3 regions of the Clostridium ljungdahlii DSM 13528 genome follow, and region 2 is predicted to be linked to each of the others. Evidence: riboswitches for the same ligand, from Rfam matches in the RefSeq annotation. Region 2 holds a riboswitch; each other region holds the start of a gene.
The links. A riboswitch is a leader RNA that binds a small molecule or an ion and turns the genes downstream of it on or off. The one in region 2 is predicted to bind cobalamin.
Positions count from the first base shown of each region.

Region 1 (6,205 bases), 1.8 Mb from region 2:
TTATCAATTTTCAATATATAATAACTTTCAGGATCATAAGCTGAAACTGTAGATACAGTCATATAGCTATCGTAATTACTTAAAGATATATTTATCGGCACTTCTGCATTAGTTTTTTTGTTTATAATTTTTACATTTTCTTTAGCTGAAGACAAATCTATAGGTTGGTTAAAGTGAATTATCCAGCTTTTATCCACAGGAACGTTGTCCACATTATCTGCATTTGCTGGCAAGAGATTACCACTGCTTTCACTTACTGAAGAACTAGAATTACTTTCCGATATGTATTTAGATTCCTCTTGTGATGCTAAAATTTTGGATGTGTCTTGTAATGTTTGGGACTTTGAATTGTCTTGAGTTGATACTACTTGAGTCTGGGGTTTGGTTGTATTAGTAGAAACATCACTCGCTAATACAATATTACACGGATTTAGCTGATACATTACAACAATTGATGCAAACATTAAAAGATTCTTTAAATTTTTAATCAATTTTTTCTCTCCCTTCATATAAGCTAAAAAATATTTTCTATTTTTTGCAAATTTCTATTGACTTTTAATATACCAGTATATTACCATATTATCTCCCCAAAATCAACAATAGGTGGGCGATGTACATTATTCCATCTGTTCCATATTATCTTTACAAATACATAATTAGATACATCTTCAAAGCAAAAGTAAATAGTGGTAGCATTGTATCTTATTATGAATATACTATAGAAGTAACCATACTATAGGAGGAACATAATGCACTTATTGCCTTCATTTTTATTTGCCTTATCCGCAAATATAGACAGTTTCACTGTAGGAATATCCTATGGTATTAAAAAAATGAAAATTAGTCCATTAAGTACTATTCTAATAGCTTTAATTGCTACTGCAGGAACATTTCTATCTATGGTTCTAGGTAAATTTCTAATTAAGTTTATGTCTGAAAATATAGCCAATATCATTGGAAGCGGTTTTTTGATATTAATGGGCATATGGTTTATAATTGACGCTGTTATAAAAAATCACTGTAATGAAAATAAAAAACTGTGTAATGCTGAAAATAATCTTTTACCCTATAAAAATCTTTTGGACAATCCAGAAATAGCCGACGCTGATAATTCAGGCTATATAGATGTTAAAGAATCTATATTTCTAGCCTTCGCTCTCACAATAAATAATGTTGGAGTAGGTATAGGCGCAAGTATAACTGGTATCAATATATTACTTGCCACTATATTTACCTTCATTCTCAGTACAACAGGCCTAGTTGCAGGATGTGTTATAGGCAGCAGCTGTTTGTCTAAATTTTTCGGTAAATATGCTCCTTTTGTATCTGGCATTAGTATTATAATTTTAGGTATCTATGAACTAATCATCTAAATTTCCGTTTTTCATATTGGGGCAGTCCCTTTCCTGTCCTATAGGTATTATATATGGCTTGCCGGTAACTGGATTTTTTATTATGCATACATTTATTTTATACACCTTTTTTATGTTTTTTTCTGTGAGTACTTCCCGAGGAGTTCCCTGCATTACAACTCTTCCACTATTTACAAGTATCACATGGTCACTGTACTGTGCTGCAAAATTTAAATCGTGAAGTACCATTATAACTGTTATCTTTTTGCTAAGTGATTTAACATTATCCAAAATTTCAATCTGATGGTATATGTCAAGATTAGATATGGGTTCATCCAGTAGTATTATATCCGTATCTTGGGTAAGTGCCCGTGCTATAAGAACTCTTTGTTTTTCACCACCGCTTAACTGATTTATAAATTTGTCACGGAATCTCCAGGTATTAGTAACCTCCATAGCCTGTTTAGCAATATTATAATCACTTTCTGATTCACTTTGAAGTTTCGAAAAATAAGGCGCCCTTCCCATCAAAACTATATCCTGTACGGAAAAATCCATATCCAAGTTGCTATTTTGGGGAACTACCGCAAGTTTTCTTGCCAGTGCCTTACTTTTTAAATCCAGTATATCCTTATCTTTTATAAAAACTGTGCTCTTATAAGGCTTCAAGGTTTTAGCAATATTTTTTAGTAAAGTAGTTTTACCAGAACCATTAGGCCCTATAATCGAATAAAATTTATTTTTTTTAAAATCTATGTTTATATCATGAAGTATATTAACTTCATCAAAACTGTAATTTAAATTTTTAACTTCAATTGCACACAAATTTGAATTATTCATTATATCACTCTCTTTTTAGATTTTATTAAAAGATAAATAAAGTATGGAGATCCAAATAAAGCAGTTACAGCACCCACAGGTATTTCAGAAGGAGCAGCTACAGTTCTTGCCACTGTATCGCAAATAATCATAAACACAGCTCCAATTATCAATGAGAAAGGCAATAGCACCCTATGGTCAGGTCCAAATACCATACGTACTGCATGGGGAATTATTAGTCCTACAAACCCTATTACACCACTTATAGACACACAAGCTGCAACAATTATCGAGGAAACAGCAAGTACTATTTTTTTTACATTTTCAACTTCTATGCCTAAACTTTTAGCAGTATCATCCCCTGTAAGCATTATATTTAGATCTCTTGAAAATAAAAGTATTATAATTACACCCAAGAATATGAAAGGCATCAGCATCAATATTTGATTATAGGTTGCTGCAGAAACACTTCCCATTGTCCAAAAAACAATTTTTTCAACCTGCTGCCTGTTGAATACCATTATTATAGATATTATTGAAGATAGAAGAAAGCTCACAGAAACACCTGCCAGAAGCAGTGTAGTTGGTGGTATCTTGTTTTTTACCCTGGCTATGTTATAAACCAAAACAGTAGTTGCAATAGATCCTACAAAAGCCATCATAGTAATAGCTGTAGATCCTAAAAGCAAAGTATCCAGCTGCAACATAAATCCAATTGCAGCTCCAAGAGCAGCTCCTGAAGATACTCCAAGTACGTAAGGATCTGCCATTGGATTTTTAAATATTGCCTGAAAGGATGCACCTACTACTGATAATCCCATTCCAACTAATGCTGAAGTTATTATCCTTGGTAAACGTATCTGTAATATTATGAGCATGTGATTTTGTGACATACTTGCTGTAGAAACTAAACCTCCCACAATAGGTATTTTACTTAGTATCACATATAGTGTTTCCTTGAAGGATATATCTGCAGAACCCAGCATAGCTGATATTACTGCCGAAAAAAATAATATTACTATGCAAATGCAAAAAAACAACTTAAAATGTTTTTTTCGGGAAAATTTCATAAGCATATTCCTCTCTTATATATACTTAAAATGCTTCAGGATGAATTATCTTTGCCAGAGCTTCTAACCCATCTGCAAGTCTAGGTCCCTGTCTGCTTATAATATCTTCATCAATTTCGAAAAGTTTATTTTTCTTTACAGCATCCAAATCTTTATAACCCTTTGTAGACTTAATGCCATTTTTGCTATTAAATTTATTGGAACATATAAGTATATCAGGATTTTTTTCAACAAGTTTTTCGAGACTGTAATTCCAACCTGTAACATCAGAAGCAGCATTTTTGCCTCCTGCCATTTCAATCATCTTGCCTACAAAAGTGTCTTTTCCCGCAGTAAAATCGCCGCTTGTACCATAGCTTACTACATAATATACTGTAGGGGTGCTCTTTCCTCTTACCTTTTCCTGTACAACTTTAACTTTTTCTTTCATATTTGAAACTATACTATATGCCTTTTTATTAGCATTCACTATTTTTCCTATATTTTCTATATTATTATAAGTATTTTCAAAGCTTTCATTTTTTGAAATAGTTAAAACCTTTATATTAAGCTGCTGCAGCTTTTTTAAAATGTCCGGTTTAGTTAAATTAGACGCTATTACAACATCAGGTTTAAGTTCAACAATTTTTTCAACACTTGGGTCAGTTATAGTACCCACAGCTGGTATTTTAGAAGCTTGTGTAGGATACGTGCAAAAATCAGTTCTACCTACCAAAATATTTTGTTTGTTTAATGCATAAATTGTTTCTGTAACATTAGGTGATAAGGATACCACCTTTTTAGGCTCACTTTGAATTGTAATTTCCGTATTAGTTGAATCTTTTAATTTTAAAGGATAAGCGGTATTTTTAGTAGATTCACTTTTGCTGCTGCTGTCTGTAGTAGAATTGCTTGTATTAGATGCTCCACATCCCGCCAAAAATACCGTAATCGTAATCATAATTAGTAAAACAAATTTTTTGCTACTCTTAAACATCAATACTTCCCCCATTCATATAATAATGTAAATAAAAAAACCATTATCATACAGACAATAGTTTTCAAGTAAATTAAAATTTACTTCAAAGCCTATCCGCGTAAGCTATCCGTAAATTTTAGGCAGGTCTCCTGGCTCTGATTCATTGTATATTTATACCTTCCCTGTTTCCAAGTGGCAATTCCATAAATATACTCCTCATTACAGTGGCGGGACCGCATAAGCTCTTCACTTATTTCCCTTTTAAACTTAAAAATCAAGTACCTAAAATTCAATATTAAATTATAGAATAAGTATATCATTTCTCCTATTTTATATCAAATTCTACTTTTTATACCCTATGCATTTTCAAAGAAATAGCAGCCAATGTGCTAGCCTATTTTTTATAATAATCTGCATCATATCCAGGTGATACATATTTTCCACGGCCTTCTGCTATCAATATCACCTTTACATTATGTCTCTCAAGCGCGGAAAGTTCCTTGCCATCATTAGTATAATTGGGATTAGGCTTATACCAGGACTTACTTGCAAAATAACTCTTATATGGTTCTGTAGGAAATGTGTAGCCATGCCTTGCAAATATTTCATTTCTAGCAAGTGCCAGCTGCTTTTTACTCATACCTTTCAGGTCATTACTAGTAAGTGCCCTTGTATTGCTGTAAGGTATCACGTATTCTCCTGAATTATTATCTGAATCATTTTCATCATTGTTATTCAAATCAGAAGAAACGTTTTGCTTGGATTCCACATTTGAAACATTTTTGCCGGGACCTTTATTTATAAGTGAGGATATCATCTTAAAGGCAACAACAAATACAATTATAGTTAAAATAGTTATACCTATCATTTTGAAATTAAATGGCCGCTTATCTTTAAGTTGAGTGTCATCTATCTCTCTGGTAAATTCATCTTTATCTTTTCTATCTGTCTTTTTTGTTTCATGAGATGAACTAAAATCAAAAGTATCGCTGTTCTTTAAGCTATCCTCATGCTTTTTATCTTCTTTTTTATAGTCATTATTTTCTTTTCCATAATACTTTGTATCATCATTTTTATCCTCTTCTCTTTCACGTTCCTTTTCCTGTTTTGCACCGCAGTATACACAAAACTTATCATTTTCATCCAGCTCTGTACCACATTCTCTACATTTAGGCATCTACTTGTCACCTCTAATCTTTATTTAAAAATAACTTCTTTAAAAAATACACTAGATTATGTTTATGTTCAACTTGTTCATTTTCCTCCATACACATAGTACTTTCTTTAACTTCTTCATTTTTAGAAGATGGGCATAAAATATTATCATACATATCAATGGTAAATTTTTCTCTAGAGCAAACATTATCTGCCTGAATAAAGAATTCATTTAAAGCCTGCTCATTTTCTATATTATTCATAACAAAGTCTATAAAAATATGATGTCTTTCATCAATTCCTTCAAGATAGAAATTATTATCTGCTATATCAAAAACATATCCTGCTTTTACATCTTGAGTAAGCCTTTTTATGCTTCCTTCAAGTAGAAATTCAATATTTATAGACTCCTTTATTTCAGGCTGCTTCACATAAGTTGTGAAACCAACCTTTCTCCTTACTGCAAAAGGAAGTGCCCTATACAGGTATTTTAGTATTCCTTTTATAACTTTATCCATATTTTCATTATAAGGAACCACAATATATATCTTTTTATTAAAAGCAGCTGCATCAAAACAAGCTTTTACCATATTTATAAACGTATTTTTATCTATAGAAGCAGCTAAAAACAAATCTTCTATAGAGTTAAACACATCACAGACTCTATCAACTTTCACTTCTCTCAAACTTTCTATAGAATTTCCCTTTTCCATATCATAATTTTCTACAAATCCTGAGGCATATATTATTTTTTCAGGATTTTCTATGTATAACTTTCTTTCATTCTCAGATATTACATAGCAGTGAGTAAAATACCTGTTTCTTTTTAAGGTATAGTCCTCCCCTGCAAA
Region 1 is NC_014328.1:634,064-640,268, reverse strand. Features, by position in the region: gene CLJU_RS02875 (Ig-like domain-containing protein) at 1-491, opposite strand, end outside; gene ytaF (sporulation membrane protein YtaF) at 750-1,373, shown strand; gene CLJU_RS02865 (heme ABC transporter ATP-binding protein) at 1,362-2,192, opposite strand; gene CLJU_RS02860 (FecCD family ABC transporter permease) at 2,192-3,241, opposite strand; gene CLJU_RS02855 (ABC transporter substrate-binding protein) at 3,267-4,217, opposite strand; cobalamin riboswitch at 4,322-4,500, opposite strand; gene CLJU_RS02850 (YARHG domain-containing protein) at 4,594-5,376, opposite strand; gene CLJU_RS02845 (GAP1-N2 domain-containing protein) at 5,390-6,205, opposite strand, start outside.
Region 1: it holds a riboswitch for cobalamin, as region 2 does, so the genes downstream of both, CLJU_RS02855 (ABC transporter substrate-binding protein) here and CLJU_RS11050 (DUF3467 domain-containing protein) in region 2, are expected to answer to the same signal.

Region 2 (6,205 bases):
ACTATCATATGCACAGGTAGTTACATCAGTTTCGCTACTTGTATCGATTGGTTGACGAGATACTTTTTTTTCATTTTCCAGGAATTTACCATAAAAATAGCAATTTTTGATTTCTGAGCCAGGTGTAACACAAATTCCTGCAATATTTGGTAAAAATGAAGACTTAGTATCAAAAGTAACATTACTACAGCAGTTATCTGTATATCCATTTATTAGATTCCAGTTATCATCAGAACATGCACTATTACCAACTATTCCTGCTAAAGTTGAAAATCTGCCAGCATCAACTTCAATACTTCCTGTGCTGCAGCAGTGGGTAATTGTACCACAACATTCATTTGCAATTACTCCATAAAATACATCATCGTTGTCATCTAAAATTATTTTACTTCTATCTTTTATGTCTACATTAGCATCAACTTTAACATTCTCCACAATTCCATCTTTCCATACAATTCCAAACAAGCCTGAAGCTGCATCCGTATAACCACTTATAGTATGAAACTTTCCATCAAAAGTACCATCAAAACTTTTATTGTGAGAGGTAAGAGATTTTAAAGGAACATTTGATTTACTTATATCAATATCCTGTGTCAAAACAACTTTTTTGCCTAAATAGTCTATGCCCTTATCGATATCTCCCCTGAGTTTGTTTAGGTCATCTACTGAACTTACAGTGTAATTTCCATCTGAGCCCTGGTTTAAAGATGGCGTTGACGCCGTTGGTGATGCACCTGCTCTAGCAGTATAAGGTGCAAATGTCATTAAAGTAAACATAAGCATCATAACAAGGCTAATCTTTTTCCATAATTTTTTCACTTTGTTCTCCTCTCTAATTTTTATAAAACTATATAAGAAATACCGGGTTAAAAATACATCTTAGCCCGGTATCAATCTAAAACATTTACTTAATCAATAGGGAAAATCCGCTTTTATAAAGCACCAGCTGCAGTATTAACAGCGCCTTGTGTAGCTTGTAATGTCTCCAATTGAGTTAATGCATTAGTATAAGCTGTATCTGTTTTATTCGCATGATTTGCCATTTTTGCTATAAGATCTGTTTTATCTGCTCTTCCACTAAAGAATGCAGGAGTTTGTGTATAACTCCAATTGTAAGTTCCTTTGTCAGAAATTGTTCCATCTGGTAAATATCCTGCTAATCCTAAATCACATCCTGCTGCTGCTGAAAATTCCCAACGTATTGTAGCACCATCCGGTACATTATCTAATGTTGTACTTCCATCATAATAAGTTGAGTTAACATGATCTACATTATTAACTGTAAACATCCAGCCTGAAATTCCATCACATTCTTTTTCACTTAAATAATTTGCATCGGTAACAATAGGCTGCTTTGGTATATCTGTTCTGAAGACAATACCTTTAGTTAAATTTTTAAGCTTGCTCGTAAATGAATAATCTTCAAATGCAGCTTGATTATCTGTAGTATCTTTAAAACCTGTTACATACTTGCCATATTTGCTCGAAACTATGTTTACATTTCCATCACCTACAGCCTGTTTTGTAGCATCAGCAATGGTATTCGTATCACTGAGTGTAACTGCTTTTGGCTGTAAAATAGGTGCTTGTCCTAAAACATTTTTCTCAACATCCACATAGACAGTTTTTGTTGGAGCAGCATCAGCTTTTACACTATTAAAAGCAGACGGCGCAGCTACAGCTCCCAAAGTTAATGTTGTTATGCATAGTGTCGCAAATAATTTGTTTTTTAATCTTCTAATCATTTTATACACTCCTCCAAATTTTTAATTTTTTAATTGTTGCTTGTCCAAATTTAAAAGACAATGATAAAACTTTTACACTTTTATATCAATCACCTCCTGGAAAGTTAAATATAATGACAATCATATTTTTAACCTTTATGAAAAATAAACCAGGTGGTAATTCAGGTGAGATTAGATTAACGTAAATAAATATATATTTGTGTAAATAAAAGATAAAAAGAGACCCTCTTTCTTTCGAAGGTCTCCAGTATACGACATGAATTTATAAATATTTAATGTAAACAGATGTTACTGGCATTGAATACTTACCTTTCCCACCGAAAGAACCATATATGTTTGTAACAGGCAGGTCTACTGGCTTGGCATCATCTTACTTTTCACACCTTCCCAAAGATTATATCTTCAGTGGCATTTTGTGAATTTCATCTTCCTTACAGCAGCGGGGGCTGCAGTGGTTTTTCACCACTTTCCCTATTAATTCCTAAAAAAGAAACCTATTCAAAATTATCATTTATTTTACAATTGTCATTACCTTTACAATACACCAACTCCACTTATTTGTCAATAATTTATAAAAACTTTATTAAATTATTGTAAATTTCAATAATACAACACAATTTTCTATAAACAGAGTTCTTGACATCAGATAAATTTTAATGCTAAAGTTTGTCCTAAATACTGTTAAAATGTCTATTACTTATTTAACTCAGCGTTAGTTTTGGGATTTATATTAATTTCTCCAAAAGTATCCTCATACTTTTCTACTGATTTCGTAAGCATCATACAAACACTTTTTGCCTGCTGCGGGCTCATAAATATCTTCACACTATCTTTTACATCTTTTTTATACACCTTCATAAAATCTAACTGAAAATCATATACACTTCCAGAAAGCTCTAATCTATTTGAATATAATTCCTTTTCTTCTTCTAATTTTACATTTTCATCCATAGAATTCACCCTTACCTTTCATATTTTTTTACTCAACTTATTTTTACACTTCGCCCTATCTAATCACCTTCCTTTTGTACTCGCCTGTCTAATCCCCTACATTTAGTTCTTTCATTGATGACGAAGGGGTTATTCTAAAATAAGAACAAATCTGATGACTTACTTGATTGTCCATAAACAGAGTTCTTGTAATCAGATAAATTCCTACAAAAATAAAAAGAGACCCTCTCCCTTCGAAGGTCTCTATATATAACATAACTTACAATAATGGTTAATAACTAAAAACATCTCTGTTCTCTTATGTTAATATAACCGTTTACTTTTTGAATAAACATAGCATTATCTTCCCCTCCGAAAGAATCACCCACATATCAGGCAGGTTTCCTGGCTCAGATTCATCTTACTTCCCTGTCTTCCCAGATATAAAAATCCAGTGACATAACTAGGGTTTCATCCTCCATACAGTAACGGTGGGCTGCAGTGTTTTTTACACTTTCCCTTTTAACTATCAATTTGACAGCACCTAATAGTAAAAATATTAAATTTTTATTACCTTTATGTTAAGTTTAGAGCAAAAATTTTGAAAAGTCAACATTATTTTCATTAATATAAAGATATTTCTGAACGAAAGATGATAATGTCTTAGTATACCAAAGTTGATTATATTCTAAATATGCATAGGCATTGAGATTAAAACCAACAGCGTTCCAAAAGTCAAGGGCCGTGTGGAACGAATGTTTCAAGCCTGGAAAGACTCACAATAGCAGGTATGGCAGTTTAAACTCTAGGAGTGCCCTTCTCTAGTTTATCTATATGTATTTTAGGATTTTCTATATTTACACCATATAGTTTATCAAGATTTTTAGAAAACCACCTTACGGATTAACTTCTATAAATCAATCTCGCTTAATATCGGCTGTAACTTACAAACTGACAAGTATTTATTTGGTACAGCAATTCCTTTTTCCTTACGAATTATTTGTATTACTGGTGCCATATGCTTCCCCTCATATTTTTTTACAGGTATATAGGAATTAACATATGCTTGCGTTGCTTCATGTCCATTGGATATATCATATCCTAAATCTAAAGGACTTGTTCCTCGAAGATTAGTATGTTTACAATCAAGAATATGGGCATAATCTGCTATATATAAGCCACTAAAATTCATTGGCAATTCTACTCTTAACAAAACATTCCCAATATACCGCCGTACCATTTCAAATCCTAAATTTCCAAAATAATAATCCTCTGTTAACCATTTAGGCAATGGATCAAGAAATCCCTCAATTAAATAACAGTCATTAAATTCTTCAGGTATATTAGGACAACTTACTTGCCTTCGAGCATATAATCCACTATTTTTAGAAAATATCATATGAAGAAATTTACTGTGGGTATAATGATAAAATACAATATTATTCTTATGGAATTTTATTTGGTTAGGAAGTATCTTATAACCCTTGTCCTTCAAATATAACTCTCTTTTGCATAAAAATTCTTTTCCTAAATTCACAACTTTTTTGTCTCCTTTGAGTAACATATAATTTCATATTTAATATATATTTTAAAAATAGTTATCATTCTCCATAATTTTCAGTAAAATATAAAAGTCCTATTTTTCTGACTTTATAATTGCTTATTATATTTCCCGCTGCTTTGTCATACAAATTATAACCAACAATAGTATAAATTTCTATAATACTATAGACACGTACATCTTATCTCTTATTAATTCCATTTTTGCTCCATACTTTGCCCAAATTTTTCTAGAAGCCAGATTATCTTTTACAATTTTAGCACTTAAATATTTTATTTCTTTCCTTTTAGCATATTCTAATATTTGCGAAAAAGCTTTGCTTGCATATCCTTTTCCCCAGTACCTACTCCCAATCCAATAACCAATTTTTGCTTTTTTCTCTTCTACACTCTGATAACTTAACGATATCATACCAATTGCATTATTATTCAAAACGATAGCAAATATTTCTGAGTTTGTGTTTTCAGACCATTCATTATTATGTTTGATAAATTCATCCTTTGATATTATACACTTTCTGGAACCTAATTTTTCTTGTAATACATTATCAGTATTTAATATTTCTATAAGTTGAATTGCATATTTATTATTAATCTCTTCAATTGCCATACTTTTTATAACCACCTAACTTAAACACTCACAGTCAATAAAATTTATAAAGAATATAAAGTTTAATTTTTATATTTCAATAATTTTATCTATAAAATCTATTCCTTTAGTAATATGAGAAATTATTATTAATATTGAACTAGTTTTTCTACTTTTCAAAATTCTCAACATTATTTCTCTTGTTTCGGCATCAACATTAGATATAGGTTCATCTAGGATAATTACATCCTTATTGGAAAGCATTGCTCTTATAAAAGCTATAACCTGAGCCTGTCCCCCTGAAACGCCTGCTGTATTTTGACTTATTTCGGTATCCAATCCTCTAGGTAATCTATGAATATATTCAGTTAGCATAAATTGATCAATAAGTTTTTCTACATGCTCACGGTTTCTATTTGTCTGCCCATATAATATATTCTCCAATACTGTTCCCCTAAATAAAAATATATTTTGTGATACAATTCCTATCCTATTTCTTAAGCTTTTATTATTAATCCTTTCAAGATCTAATCTATTATAAAATATTTTACCACTTGTAGGAGTATATAGTCCTATTAAGAGTTTTATAAGAGTAGATTTTCCAGATCCATTTTCACCCTTAATAAGAATTTTTTTCCCTTTACTTATTTTAAAACTCAAATTTTTTAAAACATATTCTTCAGAGGTATTATATTTAAAATCTACATTATTTAACTCTATAGATTCAATTTTCCTATTTAAATATTCATGCTTCCCACTGTTTTCACCTTGCATATCAAGAAGCTGATATATTCTTTCAATACTTAAACATACTGGTTTTATTATAGTCCCTATAGTTGCTAAAGCTTGAGTACTGCTAAAAACTTTAGCTATATATAATGAAAAAGAAGTATATAATCCTATGGTAAATTGTCCTTTTAAAATCATTATTCCTGCAATTAATAGTATTAGAAGTGTACCAAAATCATTAATAAGTGTTATATTTTCCGTAAATAATAATATAGCCTTGCTTTGTTTTGTACTATCCTTTGTAAGTTCATCAAGTTTATTTTTAAACTTTAAAAGACTGCTGTTTTTACCATTAAGCACTTTTATATCTTCAATTCCATTGATTATTTCAAAAGTATCTCCATTTAAAATTGCACTAGATTCCATCATCTTTTGTGTATTTTTCATAAATCCACTTGCAGATTTTTTAGAAGTAATGAAAAAAACTGGAGTTAAAAACAAAATTATTATAGATAATTTATAATTTATAACAAACATAGTACCTAACGCCATCACCGTATCAATTAAATTTAGAAAAATACTTATAAATTGAGGTGAAAAAATTCCTCCCACAGAACTACATTCTGATATTCTTGCTTGAATATATCCTTTC
Region 2 is NC_014328.1:2,462,325-2,468,529, forward strand. Features, by position in the region: gene CLJU_RS21335 (Ig-like domain-containing protein) at 1-819, opposite strand, end outside; gene CLJU_RS11045 (hypothetical protein) at 933-1,745, opposite strand; cobalamin riboswitch at 2,073-2,258, opposite strand; gene CLJU_RS11050 (DUF3467 domain-containing protein) at 2,439-2,696, opposite strand; cobalamin riboswitch at 3,054-3,238, opposite strand; gene CLJU_RS11055 (hypothetical protein) at 3,586-4,212, opposite strand; gene CLJU_RS11060 (GNAT family N-acetyltransferase) at 4,393-4,845, opposite strand; gene CLJU_RS11065 (ABC transporter ATP-binding protein) at 4,915-6,205, opposite strand, start outside.

Region 3 (6,205 bases), 2.0 Mb from region 2:
TGGATGCTTAAGTCCTAGTTTAAGAACTACTTGCAGCACTTTAGCATCTGTAATCAACAGTATTTCAACAATATTCATGTTTATATTTATTGATCCATATTTATCTATGATGACAGATGATGTGATAAGAGGAGAACGTACAGAATTGGAATTTAACCGCTGCATAATTTTTATTGTTGGTGGATTGATTATTGGAAGTATATTAGCACAATTAATATTAGTGCCTGCTTCACATCTAATAGTCCTTATAGCAAAGTTAATTTAGTTCATGTGAAAGTTTGTTTTAATTTCCAAACTATAAAGTTTAGTTTCTCACTTAAAAATAAACTTATGTGTAGAAATATTTTACAATAAGCAAACACATTTAAATATTTTGCATATAAGTCTTAGTAAAAAATTCCAGAAAAACTTAGACCTTTTGAATTGTCTGAGGTACGAGTTTTCAAAAGATCTTAGGTTTTCAAAATTTTTTGGTTAGACTTATCAAAATATTTAAGGAGCTGAAGGTTGTAGAAAATATCCATAGTATAAGTTGATTTTTTGCTTAGAAACCCTATCTAGGCTTCAAATGTGCTGAATGCCTCTAAGAATTTATCAATATCTTCTTCAGTATGCTTTACATTTAAAAATATAGCTTCAAATTGAGAAGGTGCAATATAAATGCCTTTGCTCAACATATGCTGAAAATACTTTGCAAAAAGAGCAGTATCACATTTTTTAGCATCTTCATAATTTCTAACTTCTGAATCTTTAGTAAAGAATATAGCAAACATTGCTCCGCACCTATTTACTACAACATTTATGCCCTTCTTTTTTGCTATGTCCTTTATACCCTGTTCCAATTTTGCACCTAATTTTTCAAGATGTTCATAGTAATCAGGATTGTCGTGCAGCTTCTTTAAAGTTGCAATTCCTGCAGCCATTACAAGGGGATTTCCGGACATTGTTCCTGCCTGATAGACAGGTCCCATTGGTGAAAGTTTTTCCATTATTTCTTTTCTTCCACCATAAGCACCACAAGGAAGACCTCCACCTATAATTTTTGCAAAAGTAGTTATATCCGGTTTTATTCCATAAATGCTCTGGGCTCCTTTATAGGCTACCCTAAATCCACTCATTACTTCATCAAAAATAAGCAAGCTTCCATTTTTATCACAAATACTTCGAAGCCCTTTTAAGAAATTGGCATCCCCAGGAATTACGCCCATATTTCCTGCTACTGGTTCTACTATAATCGCTGCAATGTCTTTACCATGCTTCTCAAAAATTTTCTCCACATTAGAAAGATCATTATATTTAGCTATTAAAGTATTTTTCACACTGTCCTCAGGAACCCCAGCGCTTCCTGGAATTCCTTCTGTCATGACTCCAGAACCTGCTTCTACTAAAAAATCATCAAAATGACCATGATAGCAACCTGCAAATTTTATTATTTTATTTCTTCCAGTACACCCTCTAGCAAGCTTTACCGCACTCATAGTTGCTTCTGTTCCTGAATTTACCATTCTAAGCATTTCTACATTATCTAAAGTGGTACATACATATTTTGCAAGCTCCAATTCAAGCTCTGTAGTAGCACCAAAAGATATAGCATTTTCACTTGTATCCTTTATAGCCTTTACCACATCATCATCACAGTGTCCTAAAATCATAGGCCCCCATGAGCATACAAAATCTATGTATTTATTACCATCCTCATCATAAATATAAGCTCCTTTTCCCCTTTTTATAACAGGTGGATTCAAAGGCACATCTTTAAATGCTCTAACAGGACTATTTACTCCTCCTGGCATGTATAATTTGGATTCATTAAATATATCATCATTTCTCATTAAGTTTTACATCTCCATTTCTTCATCATTAACAGAATATTTTATTTATAAGCTTTAAATATTCATCTTCTTTTCCTTGAAGTTTTGCTTCTTTTAACACATCTATAGCCCTGTTTATATACACTTTGGCTGTACTCTGTATCATAGTTTGTACGAGTACTTCATTATCTTTGGTATACCTCTTATTTTTAAAAGTCTCTATCCTCTTTTCACATATTTCACTTCCAAAACTTTTCATCTTCTGTATTTCCGGTGAAAGTTCATCTAAAGACTGCCATTTTATAAATTCATCTATATATTCTTGGATAATATACCTGTACTTTTCCATTTTTTCTTTTCGCATAATCTTATTATTTTCATCAATACTGCTTATATTATCTATATCATATACTTTTACATCTGGAAGAGTTAATACACCTGCATCTATATCTTTAGGTACTGCAAGATCAAATATGAGAAATTTCTTTTTAGGAAGTTCTTCTTTATAAATTATAGTATGAGGTGCAGAAGTACAACTTATAATACAATCCACATTGCTATAATAAGCTTTTCTTTCTTTAAAAGTTATGAACTTAATCCAGTTACAATTTTCATATAAATCTTTAACTTTGTTCAAATCACGTACTACGATATATACTATCTCGGTATTCAAGCCAGCTAAATATTTGAGAACAAGCCTTCCTATTTCACCAAACCCAATTACCATATACCTTTTTACTTTGCTCTTTTCTGCTTCTTTAACAGCTATTGATGGTACAGATACAGGTATTTTATACATTTCACAGTCATTCTTAAACTTCTTACCACAAGTTATTGCATTCTGAAATAGCCTCTGAATCTGTCCTTTTATAGTCTTAGCTTTTAATGCCATATTATATGCAGTCTTAATTTGTCCTAAAATTTGATCTTCTCCCAAAATTTTAGAATGGAAACCACAACTTACTTCCATTAAATGCTTAATAGCATCTTCACTTTTTGCATAAAAGGTATATGTAATAAGTTCCCTGCTCCAACCTAAAGCATCAAATACAGCATTTATTAGTTCTTCACCTTGTATATTAGAATCCACATATATTTCTGTTCTGTTACAAGTACTCAAAATTAAAACGTTTGCTGTAATTTTATAAACATTTTTTAATTTATCTTCTAATTTTGACGATACAATAGAGAACTTCTGCCTTATTTCAATATCACATTCACTTTTTACCCCTATAAGTTGTATCATTTTATCAACTCCAATATTACAACTATATTATTATAATTAAAATATAACTTCACTATATACCTAAAAAACCCTTTAACTAAGTGTTAAAAGGTCTTCACACATAAAACATAAGTAATAAATACTTTATTTATTACAATGCCCCCTATCACTTGTAGAGTTAATGGCCTACTATATAGGCAGGTCTTCTGACTTAAGCTTCATCATTTAAGTATGCCTTCCCTATTTACAAGTGGCTTGTCTTACTTAAATTCACCTAATACAGCTACAAGATAGTTCAGGATTTCCACCTGATTCCCTTTTAATTAAATGTAATTAAACCTATACTATTATTTGTTAAATTTTATTTTACAACATTAATTTTCACCTTAATTATAACATTATCATAAAAAGAATCAACTATAGAGTTTCTAGATTGAAAGTTGACATATACCGGTTCATATGCTGACAAATTTCATCATACTAAAAACTTTTTATAGGTCTAAAGTTCGGTATTTTGAAAATCTAAAGAAGCTTATATAAACTCGTACCTCAGACATATATAAGCTTCTAAGATTTTCTAAAATACCTCACTAAGACTTATAAAAAAAGTTTTTAAGTGCGATTTCAATTTTGTCAGCATTATTTTCAAGTATAAGTTGAAATTTCAAGCTAGAATACCTCAATGTGGATTTATAACTTAAAAATCAGCTTATACGCAAGCATATTTTTACAATAATGAGGCTCTTTTAAATATTTTGCATATAAGTCTTAGAAAAAAATTCGTAAAAACTTAGAACTTTTGAATTGTCTGAGGTACGAGTTTTCAAAAGTTCTTAGCTTTTTTAGAATTTTTTACTTAGACTTATCAAAATATTTAACGAGCTGAAGGTTGTAAAAAATATCCAGAGCATACGTTGATTTTTTGTTTAGAAACTCTACCTCTATTTTACAGTGCCTTTTAAATCATACAGTGTTTCATTGTTCATGCCGCCCATTGGCTGAAAACGTAAGTTGCTGTTTCTTTTTGAGTTACTATCCATTTTACTATTATCAGTATTATTAGTAGAACTTTGACCTTTTTGAGCTTGAGAATTAGTAGTGTCTTTCCATTCAGCAGTTGAAACAGCTTTTCCATTTCTCTGAATCCAATTCATTATATCCTGAGAATCTCTTCCTCCCATACCTCCTGTAAGTACATATCTTACCTCACCTTTTTTAACCATTTGTTTAAATTCGCTTAAGGACAGTATCTTGTCAGATCCTGAGAAACCTCCAAGAGCCATTACGCTTTTGCCGCTTTCAATTATAATATCTTCAGCAGAAGCAGAACCTGAAACTACAAGAGCATATTTTTCATTTGAAGTATGACTTTCAAGGAATTTTATAAGCTTTGAATTCCTACTACTATTTTGTCCGCCCATCATCATGAAATTCCCTGATTCACCGCTTGACAGGAGCTCTAATCCTGCAGCAGGCAAAGAACTTAAGCTGTGAGTTATAGCAGCAGCAGAACCGACAGCAGGTGTTACCAAAATTCCTACAAGGGCAAGTGTTGTAAATATCTCGGCAAAGCTTCCATTATTGCCCTGATCCAAATTTCCTCTCTTGACTATTCTATATATTATAAGCAGTGCGGCAGATGCAAAACACAATATTATAGCTGCTATAATTATAGATTTTATAGTAGTGGATATAGTAGTAATAAAATAGGATAACATTAAAAGATGTACCAATCCTTCTACAATAAATGCTGCAGGCATTATCCATGATTTTATGCCGCCTTCCTTATATAGCTTCCACATGGAAGTAAGTCCTATTCCACATAAGGCTGCAATTGGAGGGGCCAGCATACTTAAATAATATGGATGGAACAATCCCTTTGTGTAGCTGAAATATATGAATTCAGGTACCAACCATAATGTCCATAATGTTAACCCCAATTTTTTCTTATTATCAAATGGGAACTTAAGTTTTTCTACTATTACAGATGCAGCAAGTCCAAATATAGCTAGAGGTAAAAACCAAACTATCTGGTCTGACAAAACATTTTTAGAAAATAATCTAGTAATACCTGCCGTTGTCTGTCCTCCAAAGCTTCCTGAAAGTCCATTTGGTCCACCAGGTCCGCCACCACCAGGTCCTCCACCTTGATTTTTGAAATTACCTTGTGTATTCTGACCTCCTGGGCCTCCTTGTGGACTTTGAACAGAATTTTTTGAATTTTGTGGAGGTGTCATTGCACTAGGAGCATTATTGTTTCCACTTTGTAAATTTGCCTGATTTTTGCTAAAATTACTTCTAAATTCTTTAAATTGAAAATTTCCTACCTTTCCTGATGGTGCTCCACCTATACCACCATTAGTACTGCTGAGCCTTTCCAATCCATTATGTCCAAATATAAGTTCAGTAACGGTGTTATTTGTACTACTCCCTACAAAAGGTCTGTTTTGCGATGGAACCAAGTCCACTGCTACTGCCCACGATAAAGATATTACTCCAAGAATAAGTGTACTTATAATCAAATGTTTTATCCTCTGTTTTACAGGTACAGCTGAAGAAATCAAATAAGTTATATATAGAGCAGGAGCTATCATATATGCCTGAAGCATTTTTATATTAAACCCTAATCCTACAAGAACCAAACTTATTATTAAATATTTAAGCTTGCCTTTTTCAGCAGCTTTGGATAAAAATAAGCAGGCAAAAAGTAATGTCACAATTAATAGATTGTCTATAGTATTATTCCTGCTGGTTGCTACAAAAACTGGCGTTATTGAAAGACATAGAGCTGATATAAGTCCTGCTATCTCTCCAAAAGATCTCTTTACTATATAATATAAGATTCCAACTGAAATTACTCCGGCAAGAGCCTCGGGAAATAATATACTCCATCCACTAAATCCAAATATTTTTGCTGATATAGTCTGTATCCAAAAACCTAAAGGTGGCTTATCAATGGATACAAATCCCGCGGGATCAAATGATACGAAAAAGAAATTTTTAAAATTCATGAGCATACTCTTTACACCTGCAGCATAATATGAATTTCCATATCCTTCTATAGTTAAATTTGCAAAATTTAATATTGCAGATATGACCAGAATTATACATAGTGCAAATCTTTCTTTTGTAAATTTTAATTTTTTCATAAGTTTTCCTCCTTAATTGA
Region 3 is NC_014328.1:472,765-478,969, reverse strand. Features, by position in the region: gene CLJU_RS02200 (lipid II flippase Amj family protein) at 1-265, shown strand, start outside; gene hemL (glutamate-1-semialdehyde 2,1-aminomutase) at 558-1,832, opposite strand; gene hemA (glutamyl-tRNA reductase) at 1,861-3,057, opposite strand; cobalamin riboswitch at 3,216-3,394, opposite strand; gene CLJU_RS02185 (glycosyltransferase family 39 protein) at 3,978-6,185, opposite strand; gene CLJU_RS02180 (GtrA family protein) at 6,198-6,205, opposite strand, start outside.
Region 3: it holds a riboswitch for cobalamin, as region 2 does, so the genes downstream of both, hemA (glutamyl-tRNA reductase) here and CLJU_RS11050 (DUF3467 domain-containing protein) in region 2, are expected to answer to the same signal.